One region of the Mesorhizobium sp. M0626 genome, then DNA from elsewhere that is predicted to be linked to it. Evidence: predicted binding sites of a transcription regulator. Region 1 holds the regulator's gene; each other region holds the start of a gene.
What was found. Region 1 encodes LexA, which represses DNA repair genes until DNA is damaged. Its sites were predicted from a motif close to TGTTCNNNNTGTGTTCNG; they were not measured.
Positions count from the first base shown of each region.

Region 2: a site for LexA is predicted at 2,190-2,207, ahead of dnaE (DNA polymerase III subunit alpha). Genes of this name have one in related genera too.
Region 3: a site for LexA is predicted at 2,595-2,612, ahead of NKI37_RS03200 (ATP-dependent helicase). Genes of this name have one in related genera too.

Region 1 is NZ_JAMYQD010000001.1:74,882-79,485, forward strand. Features, by position in the region: gene kynU (kynureninase) at 1-198, opposite strand, end outside; gene NKI37_RS00400 (GntR family transcriptional regulator) at 367-1,131, shown strand; gene lexA (transcriptional repressor LexA) at 1,337-2,134, shown strand; gene NKI37_RS00410 (ComEC/Rec2 family competence protein) at 2,128-4,584, opposite strand.
Region 2 is NZ_JAMYQD010000005.1:79,592-84,195, forward strand. Features, by position in the region: gene dnaE (DNA polymerase III subunit alpha) at 1-2,063, opposite strand, end outside; gene NKI37_RS07580 (acetyl-CoA carboxylase biotin carboxylase subunit) at 2,324-4,336, opposite strand; gene NKI37_RS07585 (S-(hydroxymethyl)glutathione dehydrogenase/class III alcohol dehydrogenase) at 4,574-4,604, shown strand, end outside.
Region 3 is NZ_JAMYQD010000002.1:229,667-234,270, reverse strand. Features, by position in the region: gene NKI37_RS03200 (ATP-dependent helicase) at 1-2,554, opposite strand, end outside; gene NKI37_RS03195 (glucose/quinate/shikimate family membrane-bound PQQ-dependent dehydrogenase) at 2,839-4,604, shown strand, end outside.

The DNA of each region.
Region 1 (4,604 bases):
GGCGCGAATGAGGTCGTGCGCCCATTCCTGCGTGGCGGCCTGCTGCAGTTCGCTGAAGACGACCGCTGACGCGGCGCCCAGGGAATTGCCGTCGAGATAAATCACGCCTTGCGGCAAGACAAAGCGTTCACGCATGGAGCGCAGCGGATCGGCGGCATCCATTGCTTCGATTGTAGCGAGATCGGGTGTCGTGCTCATGATCCGGCGCCCCTCCATGGACAAACGCGCGCGGCGGAGCCTGCCGCCCAAACATGCCGGCGATCTTGAGTGGTCGCCCTTGAACTGTCAAACATTATATATAATTCACCCATTGAAAGGCTTTGATATATAATGATCCGCCCGAGCGTTTATGTCTGATGGATCACGATGCTGGATGACGAGCAGACCTCGAAGACGGAAGTGGCCTATCGCCTGCTCAGGCGCGATATTCTTGCGACCCGGCTGGCGCCTGCCGCGCCGTTGAAGCTGAGCACGCTGCGCAACACCTACGGCATCGGCTGGACGCCGTTGCGCGAGGCGCTGTCGCGGCTGGAGGCGGAACGGCTTGTGACCGCCATCAGCAACCGCGGGTTTGCGGTCGCTCCCGTCTCTCGGGCGGAGCTCGAGGATTTGGCGCGTGCGCGGCTGGTGGTCGAACTGCCCCTGCTGGTGGAATCGATCGAGAAGGGCGACCGTGAGTGGGAAGACGCGGTCGTTGCCGCCCACTATCGTCTCTCACGGTGCGGGTCTGTTCTCGACGATCCATCGGATGATGCGGTCGACGCGTGGTACGAAAAACACGATGCCTTCCATGCGGCGCTGCTCAGTGCCGCGACATCCAGCTGGCTGCTGCGCTTCAATGCAACGATTTCCGACCAATTGCATCGCCATCACCGCTTTCTGGGTCTGGCCCCGACGCTGCGCGCCGCCGCCGGCCGCACGGACGGACACCGGAAGGCCGTGGCGGCCCTGCGCGACGCCGTGGCGATCGAACACCATACCGCCCTGATGGAAGCGGCCCTCGATCGCGACGTCGAACGTGCGAAAACTCTGATGACCGCTCACATCGGCTACACGCTGCGGGTCTATGCCCAGAGAGAACCCCGCGCGGATGCTGCGCAGCCCCGTCCGAAAAGGAAGCGGCGATCGTAGCCGACGACGCAGGGCACTTTGTCTTCGTTTCACCCCGTTGCTGGCAACTGGGCGCAGGCGGCGCTCGCAGCGCCGAACGTTACGCTGAACAAAACGTCAACACATTCATTAAACTTTAAAAGGTTGCGGAACACAACTGGAACAGATAGTGTTTGTTCTGGGTTTGTTTTTTCTGATTCTGGTTTCAGAACCCTTGGGGGCCGCGATGCTGACGCGCAAACAACATGAGCTTCTGATGTTCATCCATGAACGCCTGAAGGAGAGCGGAATCCCGCCGTCCTTCGACGAGATGAAGGAAGCGCTCGACCTCGCCTCCAAGTCCGGCATCCACCGCCTGATCACGGCGCTTGAGGAGCGCGGTTTCATTCGCCGGCTGCCGAACCGGGCGCGCGCGCTGGAAGTGCTGCGGCTGCCCGACTCGATCGCACCAGGCCTCAACGCGGCGAGGAAGTTTTCGCCGAGCGTCATTCAGGGCAGTCTTGGTCAAGCCGGCCAAGGGCAAGGCGGCCAAGGACAAGGCGGGATGGGCCAAGGCGGGATGGGCCAAGGCGGTCTCGGCCGCCAGATCAAGGCGGGCTCGCCGTCGCGTTCGATGTCTGCCGGCAATGACGATGCCGTTTCCGCGATTTCAATCCCGGTGATGGGACGCATCGCCGCCGGCGTGCCGATCGACGCCATCCAGCATCAGACCCATTCGATCTCGGTGCCGCCCGACATGATCATGGGCGGTGAACACTACGCGCTCGAGGTCAAGGGCGATTCGATGATCGAGGCCGGCATTTTCGATGGCGACACGGTCATCATCCGCAATGCCGACACAGCCAGCCCCGGCGAGATCGTGGTGGCGTTGGTCGACGATGAGGAAGCGACCCTGAAACGCTTCCGCCGCAAGGGCGCCTCGATCGCCCTGGAAGCCGCCAACCCGGCCTACGAGACCCGCATTTTTGGACCGGACAGGGTGAAGGTGCAGGGCAAGCTTGTCGGATTGATCCGGCGCTACTGAGCCGGCTTGGGTTTGTACTTTTCACGCTGGTTGTAAGGCGGCAGGCCGCGCGCGTCGCGGGAGAAGCGGCGTTGCTCGTGCCAGGGGCGATACGGCTTGTCGACGGCGAACCGGATGGTTGGCGCTGCCGCTGCCGATTGCGGATCGAAGAAGACGGCGGCGCTGCCGTCGCGGGCCAGCTGTTTCTTCGTCACGACCAGGACCAGCGGGTCGCGGCACGGATTGTAGGCGGTGGCGTCATCGATGACGATCAGGCTCGCGAAGGCACAGGCCGGCCGCGCCGTCTTGCGGTCTTTCGCAAGAGCTACAATGGCTCCGGAAGGGTGTCGAGCGATACAGAGATCGCCGGTGCAATAGAAGGGCGAGCCGGGCGGCAGATCGAGCGGATCGAGATCGAACCGCGTATCTGTTGCCTCGAAAATCTCGGGCGGGATAATGGTTTCGGCCCGCAGCGCCCGTTTCCAATTGTCCGTGGTGAATTCGTTGGAGCGTTCGCGGTTGAGGGCGAGTTCGCCGCCACCGATCTGCATGGCCACCAAATGTGCGTCCTCGGATATGAGCACGTCGGGCGTAAGCACCTGCGGCACCGTCAACAGGCCGGCCAGCGCGAAAGGCACGGCCGCCAGCCTGAGCCAGGTGGTGGCCATGGTGGCGATGACGAGGGCGACTGCCACCAACAGCACCGAGCGGATGGAGATCAGCCCGACGGCGTCGACCGGCGAGCGCTCGGAAATCCAGGCCGATATAGCGATCATCGCCATCAGACCCTTGCCCATCACATAGAGGAACGGCCCGTCGGCGCCGAACGGCATCGCCAGTGCGCTGAGCACGGCAAAGGGCATGACGATCAACGAAACAATCGGCATCACGGCCAGATTGGCGATCAGGCTGAGCGGCGACACACGCTGAAAATGCCAGATGGCGAACAGCAAGGTTGCACTGCCGGCGATGATCGAGGTCATGGCGAGGCCGCCCATGGCCAGCGCGAATTTTCGCGACAGGAAGCCGACGAAGGAGCGCTTTGCCAGCGGCGTTCTCACCTTGTCGGCGCGGTAATCGGCCCAGCCGGCATAGGCGCCGACAAGGGCGGCGGTGGCGGCAAACGACATCTGGAAGCTGGGACCGACCACCTCGTGCGGCGACACCAGGATGACGGCAATGGCGGAGATCGCCAGATTGCGCATGGTGAGTGCGGCGCGATCAAACAGCACGGCGACAAGCATGACCGCCAGCATGATGAAGCTGCGCTCGGCGGCAACCACGACGCCTGAAATAACGAGATAGGCGGCGATCGAGACAAGCGCTGCCGCGGCCGCATATTTCTTCACCGGCCGGCGCGAAGAGAAAACGGGAAACAGCGCAAAGGCGCCACGCAGCAACGCCATGATGGTGCCGGCAACCAGCGCCATGTGCAGGCCGGAGATGGAGATGATGTGGTAGATGCCGGTGCGCCGCATCGCTTCGTTGACCTCGTCCGGGATGCCGGCGCGCACGCCGACAATCAGCGCCGCGGCAATCTCGCCTTCGGCGCCGCCGATCTTGCCCCTGATATGGTCGGCAATGTTTTCGCGCGCGTTCTCGATTGCCGAGGAGAGCCGTGCGGTCAGCGGCGGCGGTCCCTGCGTAGCAATGGTTTTCGGGTTGCCGAGAAAGAAGCCGCTGCCGCCGATACCGGTGAAATAGCTGTCGAAGGAGAAATCGTAGCTCTCCGGCCGCACCGGACCGGTCGGCGGCAACAGCCTGGCATAGCCGGTGATCAGGGAGCCGGCGGTCATATCGGCGGGAACGGTCCGCGCCGAGAGCCTGACCCGCTCCGGGGCGTAGCGCAGCTCGGGGTAAGCGGTCGAAACCACGTCGAGCGTCAGCCTGATGCGGCCGCTTTCCATCTGTTCGAGACTGACGACGCGGCCGGTCAGCCGTGTCTGAATCTCGGAGCCGAGCATCTGCGTTCCGGCGCGCCAGGTCTCGACCTTGGCGGCGACGACGCCGAGCGCGCACAGCATCGCGGCCATGCAGAACAGATGCGTCCTCGGCCGCGATCGCGTGGCGACAGCGCAACATGTCGCCAGCACCACAATGGCGATTGGCTGCGCAAAGCCCGGCTCGCCGGCCAGCGAGAAGTAGACGATGACGCCGGCTGCCAGGAAAACCGGGACCAGCAGGAAGGCGACGCCCCGGTCGAGCTCCGTGTCGGCAGCCACGGCAAGGCTGCGGCGGAGCGCGGGCCATGACGGGCGGCGAAGCCGTCTGCGCAGTCGGGCGATAGATCCGGGCGCTGTGACTTGCGCCGGCAACGCGTCACCGGGCAGCGCGGGCGCTATGCCGGGATGCGGCTCAGGCAGCGCGAGGGGCAGCGGCTCGGCATAGGGACTATCGGCAAACAGCGAGCGTTCGCTGACGCTTGCCTCGCCGCCTTCGCCTTCCTTCGTGCCCCGGCCACGTCCAGCCATCGGGTCTGCCCCTTGCGCCC
Region 2 (4,604 bases), on a different contig from region 1:
TGCTTTCTGGCGTTGTAGGTCGGGATGTTCTCCATCGGGCCGGGACGGTAGAGCGCCACCAGCGCGATGATGTCCTCGATGCAGTCGGGCCGCATGCCGATCAGCGCCTTGCGCATGCCGGCACTTTCCACCTGGAACACACCGACCACTTCGCCGCGCGACAGCATGGCGTAGGTTTCAGGATCGTCGAGCGGGATCGTCGCCAGGTCGATCTCGATGCCGCGCCGGCGGATCAGCTTCACCGCCGTCTCCAGCACGGTCAGCGTCTTCAGGCCGAGGAAGTCGAACTTCACCAGCCCGGCCTGTTCGACATATTTCATGTTGAACTGGGTGACCGGCATGTCGGAGCGCGGATCGCGGTACATCGGCACCAGTTCCGACAAGGGCCGGTCGCCGATGACGATGCCGGCGGCGTGCGTCGAAGCGTGGCGGTAGAGCCCTTCCAGCTTTTGCGCCATATCGAGCAGCGTCTGCACGATTGGCTCCTTCTCGGCCTCCTCGGCAAAGCGCGGCTCGTTGGCGATGGCATCCGCCAGCTTGACCGGATTGGCCGGGTTCTGCGGCACCATTTTGGAGAGCTTGTCGACTTGGCCGTAAGGCATTTGCAGCACGCGGCCGACGTCGCGCAGCACCGCGCGCGCCTGCAGCGTACCGAAGGTGATGATTTGTCCCACCTGGTCGCGGCCATATTTCTGCTGGACGTAGCGGATGACCTCTTCGCGCCGGTCCTGGCAGAAGTCGATGTCGAAGTCGGGCATCGACACGCGGTCGGGGTTGAGGAAGCGCTCGAACAGCAGCGAGAAGCGCAGCGGATCGATATCGGTGATGGTCGTGGAATAAGCGACCAGCGATCCGGCGCCAGAACCGCGGCCCGGCCCGACCGGAATGCCTTGCGCCTTCGCCCATTTGATGAAGTCGGCCACGATCAGGAAGTAACCGGGAAATTTCATCTTCTCGATGATGGAGAGCTCGAAATCGAGCCGCTCGCGGTATTGTTCGACCGTGTAGCCGGCGGTGGGTCCATGCGCCGCCAGCCGGGCGTCGAGACCTTCATGGGCCTGCCGGCGCAGTTCATCGGCCTCGGCCTTCAGCGCCACCTCATTGTCGGCGACATCGCCGCCGGTAAAGCGCGGCAGGATCGGGTTGCGGGTCTTGGGATAGTAGGAACAGCGCAGGGCGATCTCGACGGTGTTGTCGATCGCCTCAGGCAGGTCGGCAAACAGCCTTGCCATATCGGCCTGGCTGCGCAGGAAATTGTCCGATGTCAGGCGGCGGCGGTTGTCGGCGGCAACGACCGACCCTTCGGCAATGGCGATCAGCGCATCATGCGCGTCATAGTCGTCGCGGGCGGCGAAGAACGCCTCATTCGTGGCGACCAGCGGCAGATCATGGGTATAGGCAAGATCGACCGATGATTTCTCGATGGCGCGGTCATAGCCGGAAACGCGGTCCAGTTCGACATAGAGCCGGTCGCCGAACAGCGCCTTGAGTGCCAGAAGCCGCGTCTCGGCAAGATCTCGGCGATCCTCCTTCAGCGCCCGGCCGATCGGGCCGCGCGGCCCGCCGCTGAGGCAGATCAGGCCATCGCTATGGCCTTCCAGCATTGCTGACGTCAGATGTACGGGCTCGCCCGGCGGCGTCTCCAGATAGACCTGGCTGACCAGCCTGACGAGGTTGCTATAGCCAACCTCAGTGGCGGCGAGCAGCACCACGGCGTTCATCTCCGGCCCGTTGCGGCGGCGGTCGCGCTGTGCGTCACTGGTCTCGCCGGAAAAGGCGAGATCGATTTGGCAGCCGATAATCGGCTGGATGCCTTCCTTCACCGCCTTCTGGGCAAATTCCAGCGCGCCGAACAGATTGTTTGTGTCGGTGACGGCGATTGCCGGGCACTCGTCCTTGACGGCATGACCGACAACGGCGGCGACCTGCAAGGCTCCCTCGAGCAGCGAATACGCCGAATGCACGCGCAGATGGATGAACCGCCGCGCCGGTGCCTCAGGGCGCGCAGCAGCGAGCGCTGCTTCGCGCTTCAGGGGATCGCGTGGAAGTTTGTCATCCGCCATGATGTATCAAATTGCTCGAAGGGCTTTGAGTCGATGGAGATGTATTGTCCCGGACCGGGCGATGCCAGTCCAGCACAAATGACCACCGACCACAGGCTTCCGTACCCAGCCGCACGGCTCAGAGATTGTTCGAAATTCGCTCTGGCGAGTCATATGATGGTGGTTTCGAGAACCGGAGCGCAGCGGCCATTGGTCCGTGAGCACGGGAAGCGCAGAAACCGCCTTCAGATGGCCGCCGGAGTAGAATTTCCAAACAATCTCTAGGCGAACTCCATGATCACCGCATCCACAGCCAGGCTGTCACCCGGCTTGGCGTTGAGCTTCGACACGACAAGATCGCGGTCGGCGCGCAACACGTTTTCCATCTTCATCGCCTCGACCACGGCCAGCGTCTCGCCGGCCTTGACCTCCTGCCCCTCGGCAACCGCGATCGACACCACCAGGCCCGGCATCGGGCAAAGCAGCATCTTGGACGTGTCCGGCGCCACCTTTTCCGGCATCAGCCTTTCCAGTTCAGCCGTTCGCGGCAGCATGGCGCGCGCCGTCACCGACATGCCCTTCCAGGCAATGCGCAGGCCGTTCGGCAGCGGCCTGATCTGCGCCGTGACCTTGCGGGCACCGACAGTGCCGCGCCAGATGAGGTCGCCCGGCCGCCAGTCGGACGCCACGGTCAGCGCTTTGCCGCCATCGACCGACAGATCGATTTCCATCGGAATGGAGATCATGCCCTCGATGATCGAAGCCTGGAGATAGTCGTCGCCGAGCTTCACCACCCAATCGCGCTTGAGTGCGCCCGAATGCGGCGCCAGCCGCCCGCCCAGCCGGTCAAGCCGATCGCGGCGCAGAAGCTCGACCGCGGTGGCGATCGCCGCCAGCACTGCCTTTTCATCGCCATTGGGCACGATCGGCGCGAAGCCGTCAGGATATTCCTCGGCGATGAAGCCCGTCGATATCCGCCCCTCGCGCCAGCGCGGATGCTGCATCAGCGCCGCCAGGAACGGGATGTTGTGCTCGATGCCGTCGACGACGAAACTGTCCAGCGCTTCCGACATGGCATCGATGGCCTCGATACGCGTGGGCGCCCAGGTGCAGAGTTTTGCCACCATCGGATCATAGAACATCGGAATCTCGGAGCCTTCGGTGACGCCGGTGTCGTTGCGGATGACGACATCGCCGAACGTGCCCTCCTCCGGCGGCCGGTAGCGCGTCAACCGGCCGATCGAGGGCAGGAAATTGCGATAGGGATCCTCGGCATAGAGCCGGCTTTCCACCGCCCAGCCGTTCAGCGTGACGTCGCTCTGCTCGATCGCCAGCTTCTCGCCGGCGGCGACGCGGATCATCTGCTCGACCAGGTCGATGCCGGTAACAAGCTCCGTCACCGGATGCTCGACCTGCAATCGTGTATTCATTTCAAGGAAATAGAAGTTCTTTTCAGCATCGACGATGAACTCGACGGTGCCGGCGCTCTGGTAGTCGACCGCCTTGGCCAGCGCCACGGCCTGCTCGCCCATCGCCTTGCGCGTCCTGGCATCGAGGAATGGCGACGGCGCCTCTTCCGCCACCTTCTGGTTCCGACGCTGGATCGAGCATTCGCGCTCGCCGAGATAGAGGGCGGTGCCATGCGCGTCGGCCAGCACCTGGATTTCGATATGACGCGGATCGACGACGAACTTTTCGATGAAGACGCGGTCGTCGCCGAACGAGCTTTTCGCCTCCGAGCGCGCCCGGTCGAAGCCGTCGCGCACTTCCGACTGGCTCCAGGCAATGCGCATGCCTTTACCGCCGCCGCCGGCCGAGGCCTTGATCATCACGGGATAACCGATCTCGCCGGCGATCTTTTCGGCATGGTCGGCATTTTCGATGACACCAAGCCAGCCGGGAACCGTCGACACCTCAGCGGCCTTGGCGAACTTCTTCGATTCGATCTTGTCGCCCATCGCCTTGATCGCCTTGGGTTTCGGACCGATGAAGACAATGCCCTCAGCCTCAAGCGCTTCGCAGAAGGCGGCCCGCTCCGACAGAAAACCGTAGCCGGGATGCACGGCCTGCGCGCCCGTCTCCTTGCAGGCAGCGATGATCTTTTCAGGCAGAAGATAGCTTTGCGCGGCAGGCGATGGCCCGATATGCACGGCTTCGTCGGCCATTTCGACGTGCACGGCGTCGCGATCGGCGTCGGAATAGACCGCTACGGTGGCAATCCCCATCCTGCGCGCCGTCTTGATGACGCGGCAAGCAATCTCGCCGCGATTGGCGATCAGGATTTTCGTGAACATCGAAGGCGTTTCCTCGGTCTTTCGTCCTTCTTATGGGCTTCGGCAGCCGGGCTCAAGCACCGCCGGCAGCGCACCCATCAAGACACTCCCTGCCCGCCAGGCCCGTGCCGAGGGGCGAAGGTTGGGCTCGCCGACGACTGGGCCAAGATTTGCGCCATATTTGGTCGCCAAATCGGGTTGAAACAGTATAAAAACCCTGAAAGCCTGAAGACCAATCGCCTTGGGAGGAATTGCCTGATGAAAACCCGCGCCGCTGTCGCTGTCGCCG
Region 3 (4,604 bases), on a different contig from region 1:
AAAAGGCGCCGGATTTTTCCGCGCCGACATTGTCAAAGCGCGAGGCGCCGTAGGGGTTCTGCCGTCCTGCGCCCTGGCCGCCACGGCCCGACGCGAACGAACCGCCGCCATAGGAATTGCCGTAGCCGCCGTAGGAATTGCCGCTTTCGGCGACCTCGACATGGGCTTCCGGCAGTTCGTCCAGAAAGCGCGACGGGATGGTCGACTGCCACAGGCCGTGGATGCGGCGGTTGGAGACGAACCACAGATGCAGGTTCTTCTTGGCCCGGGTCAGGCCGACATAGGCGAGACGGCGCTCTTCCTCCAGGCCGGAGCGGCCGCCTTCGTCCAGCGCGCGCTGGTGCGGAAACAGGCCTTCCTCCCAGCCGGGGAGGAACACGGTCTCGAATTCGAGGCCCTTGGCCGAATGCAGCGTCATGATGTTGACGGCGTCAAGCTCGGCGTTCTGCTCGGCGTCCATGACCAGCGCGACATGCTCGAGGAAGGAGCGCAGCGATTCGTACTCCTCCATCGAGCGGATAAGCTCTTTCAGGTTTTCCAGCCGGCCCGGCGCCTCGACCGAGCGGTCGTTCTTCCACATGTCGGTGTAGCCGCTCTCCTCCAGAATGGTCTCGGCGAGTTCGGTGTGCGGCGTGGTTTCCAGCGCCTTCTGCCAGCGCTCGAAATTGGCCGCCACTTCGCGCAAGGCCGCGCGGGGCTTGGGCTTCAGCTCGTCGCTTTCTGCGAGCTTGGCGGCTGCCTCCAGCATCGGGATGCGCAAGCTCCGCGCCGTGTCGTGGATCTGGCGGATGGTGGCTTCACCCAGGCCGCGCTTGGGGACATTGACGATGCGCTCGAAGGCGAGGTCGTCGGCGCCCTGCGCGATGACGCGGAAGAAGGCCAGCGCATCGCGGATTTCCATGCGCTCATAAAAACGCGGGCCGCCGATGACGCGGTAATTGAGGCCGAGCGTGACGAAGCGGTCTTCGAATTCGCGCATCTGGAAGGAGGCGCGGACCAGGATGGCCATGTCGTTCAGCTTGTGCTTGGCACGCTGGTAGGTCTCGATGGTTTCGCCGACGGCGCGGGCTTCCTCCTCGGAATCCCAAGCGGCGTGAACATGCACCTTCTCGTCGTCCTCGGCGACCTTCTCGGTGAACAGCGTCTTGCCGAAGCGGCCCTCATTGTGGGCGATGAGGTGCGAGGCAGTGCCGAGGATGTGCGCGGTCGAGCGATAATTGCGCTCCAGCCGGATGATGGTGGCGCCGGGAAAATCCTTGTCGAAGCGCAGGATGTTGTCGACCTCGGCGCCACGCCAGCCATAGATGGACTGGTCGTCGTCGCCGACGCAGCAGATGTTGACTTTGTTTTCGCTCACGGGCCGTTCCGCGCCTGCCGGCGCAGGCCCTCCGCCCCCTCTTTTTTGCGCGCCTTCGGCGTCGCGGGAGTCGCCTCGCAACGGCTCGGACGCCTGGTCGGGCTTGCGGCCTTCGGCCGAGCGCGCTTTACCCTCCCCTGGATGGGGAGGGTCGCCGCGAAGCGGCGGGGGGGGGTGGCTGGCGCCGGCGCGGGGGCCCCCCCCCCCCCGGGGGGGGGGGGGGGGCGCGCGCGCCCCCCCGGGCGGGGGGGGGGGTGGGGTGGGGGGGGCGGGGGGCCCCGGGGCGACCCCCCCCGGGCGGCGGGGGCGCACCCCCCCCCCCGCGCGTATCGCGGGGGCGACCTCCCCCATCGAGGGGGAGGTAGGTCTTTGCGCCAGGAGCCGCAGCCACATGTATTGCGCGGTGTTGGTGTCCTGGTACTCGTCGACGAGGATGTATTTGAAGCGCTTGTGGTAGTCCTTCAGCACGTCCGGATTGGCGCGGAAGATGCGGATAGGGTGGCAGAGCAGATCGCCGAAGTCGCAGGCGTTCAGCGTCTTCAGCCGCTCCTGATAGGCCTTGTAGAGTTCCCGGCCCTTGCCGTTGGCGAAGCTGCGCGCGTCGCCCTCGGCAATGTCGGCGGGGCCTTGGCCCTTGTTCTTCCAGCCGTCGATCATCTGCGCGAACTGCTTGGCCGGCCAGCGCTTGTCGTCGAGGCCTTCGGCCTGGATCAGCTGCTTGATCAGCCGTACGACATCGTCGGTGTCGAGGATGGTGAAATCGGATTTGAGCCCGGCCAGCTCAGCGTGGCGGCGCAAGAGCTTGACGCCGATGGAGTGGAAGGTGCCGAGCCACGGCATGCCCTCGACGGCTTCGCCGACGAGATGGCCGATGCGCTGCTTCATCTCGCGCGCGGCCTTGTTGGTGAAGGTCACCGCCAGGATCTGCGAGGGGAAAGCCCTGCCGGTGGCCAGGATATGGGCGATGCGGGTGGTCAGCACGCGGGTCTTGCCGGTGCCGGCGCCGGCCAGCACCAGGACCGGGCCTTCGGTGGTTTCCACCGCCAGCCGCTGCTCGGGGTTGAGGCCGTTGAGATAATCGGGCGCGCTGTTGGGGCCGCTGCGGGCCGCCATGGCGCGCGCAGCTATGCCCGACGGGGCTGCGGGCCGCGCATTGGGTTCGTCAAAAAAGGGCATGTCTTCCGCAAAGCCGGACATCTCCCCCGAATGTAGTGATTCGGGAGCGAAAGACCAGAAGTGTCTACGTTTTGTTCTGGTTTGAAAGTGAGATTCTGGGGCGCAGTGCGAATTTCATCGTCCCGACGCCCGACAATGTCGTGGAGGTGCTGCAGCGTGGGAGCGGAATGAAGTCGAGCGTTTGCTCTCGCCTTATGCTGGCAGGGCCAGCTTGACACACGCGGCCTGGGGGAGAAAGCTGGCGACAGGGCAGGGGCGGCTGCCCGTGAGGCGCTGCAAAGCGCATCAGTCGAAGGAGTATCGTCTTGGCTGTCGTCATCACCTCCCTCATCCTGTTCCTCATCGGCCTCGCACTTGGCGGCGGCGGCGTCTGGCTCGCGATGCTGGGCGGCAGCTGGTACTATGTCGTCACCGGTCTCGCCTTCCTCATCGCCGCATGGCTGCTCTTCCGGCGCAAATCGACGGCGCTCTGGCTCTACGCGGCGATCGTGCTCGGCACGCTGGCCTGGGCGGTGTGGGAAATCGGCTTCGACTGGTGGGAACTCGGACCGCGCGGCGGCATCATCGTGCTTCTGGCGCTGTGGCTGCTGACGCCTTGGGCAAGGCGGGGCCTGATCGGCCCCGACGCGCGCGCGCCGCTCATTCTGGCCGTGCTCGCATCGCTCGCCGTCGCCGGTTATTCGATGACGGCCGATCCCAAGGACATCGCCGGCGACCTCAGCGCCGACAAGGTGACGCCGACTGCCGATCTCGGCGGCAATGTGCCTCCGGGCGAATGGCATTTCTACGGCCGTACGCAATTTGGCCAGCGCTATTCGCCGCTCGACCAGATCACGCCCGACAATGTCGCCAAATTGCAGCCGGCCTGGATCTACCAGACCGGCGACGTGAAAGGGCCGGACGATGTCGGCGAAACCACCTACCAGGTGACGCCGCTGAAGGTGGGCGATGCGCTCTATATCTGCACGCCGCACAATTTCGCCATCGCCATCGATGCCGCCACCGGCAAGGAGAAATGGCGTTTCGATCCCAAGATCAAGCTCGACAAGGACCGCCAGCACCAGACCTGCCGCGGCGTGTCCTATTATGCCGATGCCAAGATCGCCGCCGGCCAGCCTTGCGCGACGCGCGTCTATCTGCCGACCTCGGATGCGCGGCTGATCGCGCTCGACGCCGCCAACGGCCAGGTCTGCCCGTCCTTCGCCGAAGCCGGCACGCTCAATTTGTTGACCAACATGCCGTATCCGAAGTCGGGCTATTATTACTCGACCTCGGCGCCGCTGATTGCGGGCGGCAAGATCATCATCGGCGGCGCGGTCAACGACAATTATTCGACGCAAGAGCCGTCCGGCGTCATCCGGGCCTTCGACGTCGACACCGGCGCCCTGGTGTGGAACTGGGATTCCGGCAATCCGGACCAGACAACGCCGCTGGCGGCAGGCCAGACCTACACCCACAACTCGCCCAACATGTGGTCGACGGCAAGCGCCGACGAGAAGCTCGGCCTGCTCTATGTGCCGCTCGGCAACCAGACGCCGGACCAGCTCGGGATGGGCCGCAGCGCCAATGTCGAGAAGTTTTCCTCCTCGATCACCGCGCTCGATCTGGCCACCGGACAAGTGCGCTGGGTGCGGCAGACCGTGCATCACGACCTCTGGGACATGGATGTGCCGGCACAGCCGACCCTGGTCGACATCACCACCGCTGCCGGCGTCGTTCCGGGCCTGGTTGGACCGACCAAGCAGGGCGACCTCTACGTGCTCGACCGGCGCAGCGGCGAGCCGATCATCCCGATCAAGGAAGTGCCGGCGCCGGGCGGCGCTGTCGAGGGCGATCACACGTCGCCGACGCAGCCGGTCTCGGATCTCTCCTTCAATCCGAGGCCGCTGACCGGCGCCGACATGTGGGGCATCACCATGTTCGACCAGCTGGCCTGCCGGATCGAATTCCAGGGCCTGCGCTACGAGGGCCGCTACACCCCGCCATCGGTGCAGGGGTCGCTGGTCTATCCCGGTAATTTCGGCACATTCAACTGGGGCGGCGTCGCCGTCGATCCGGTGCGGCAGGTGAT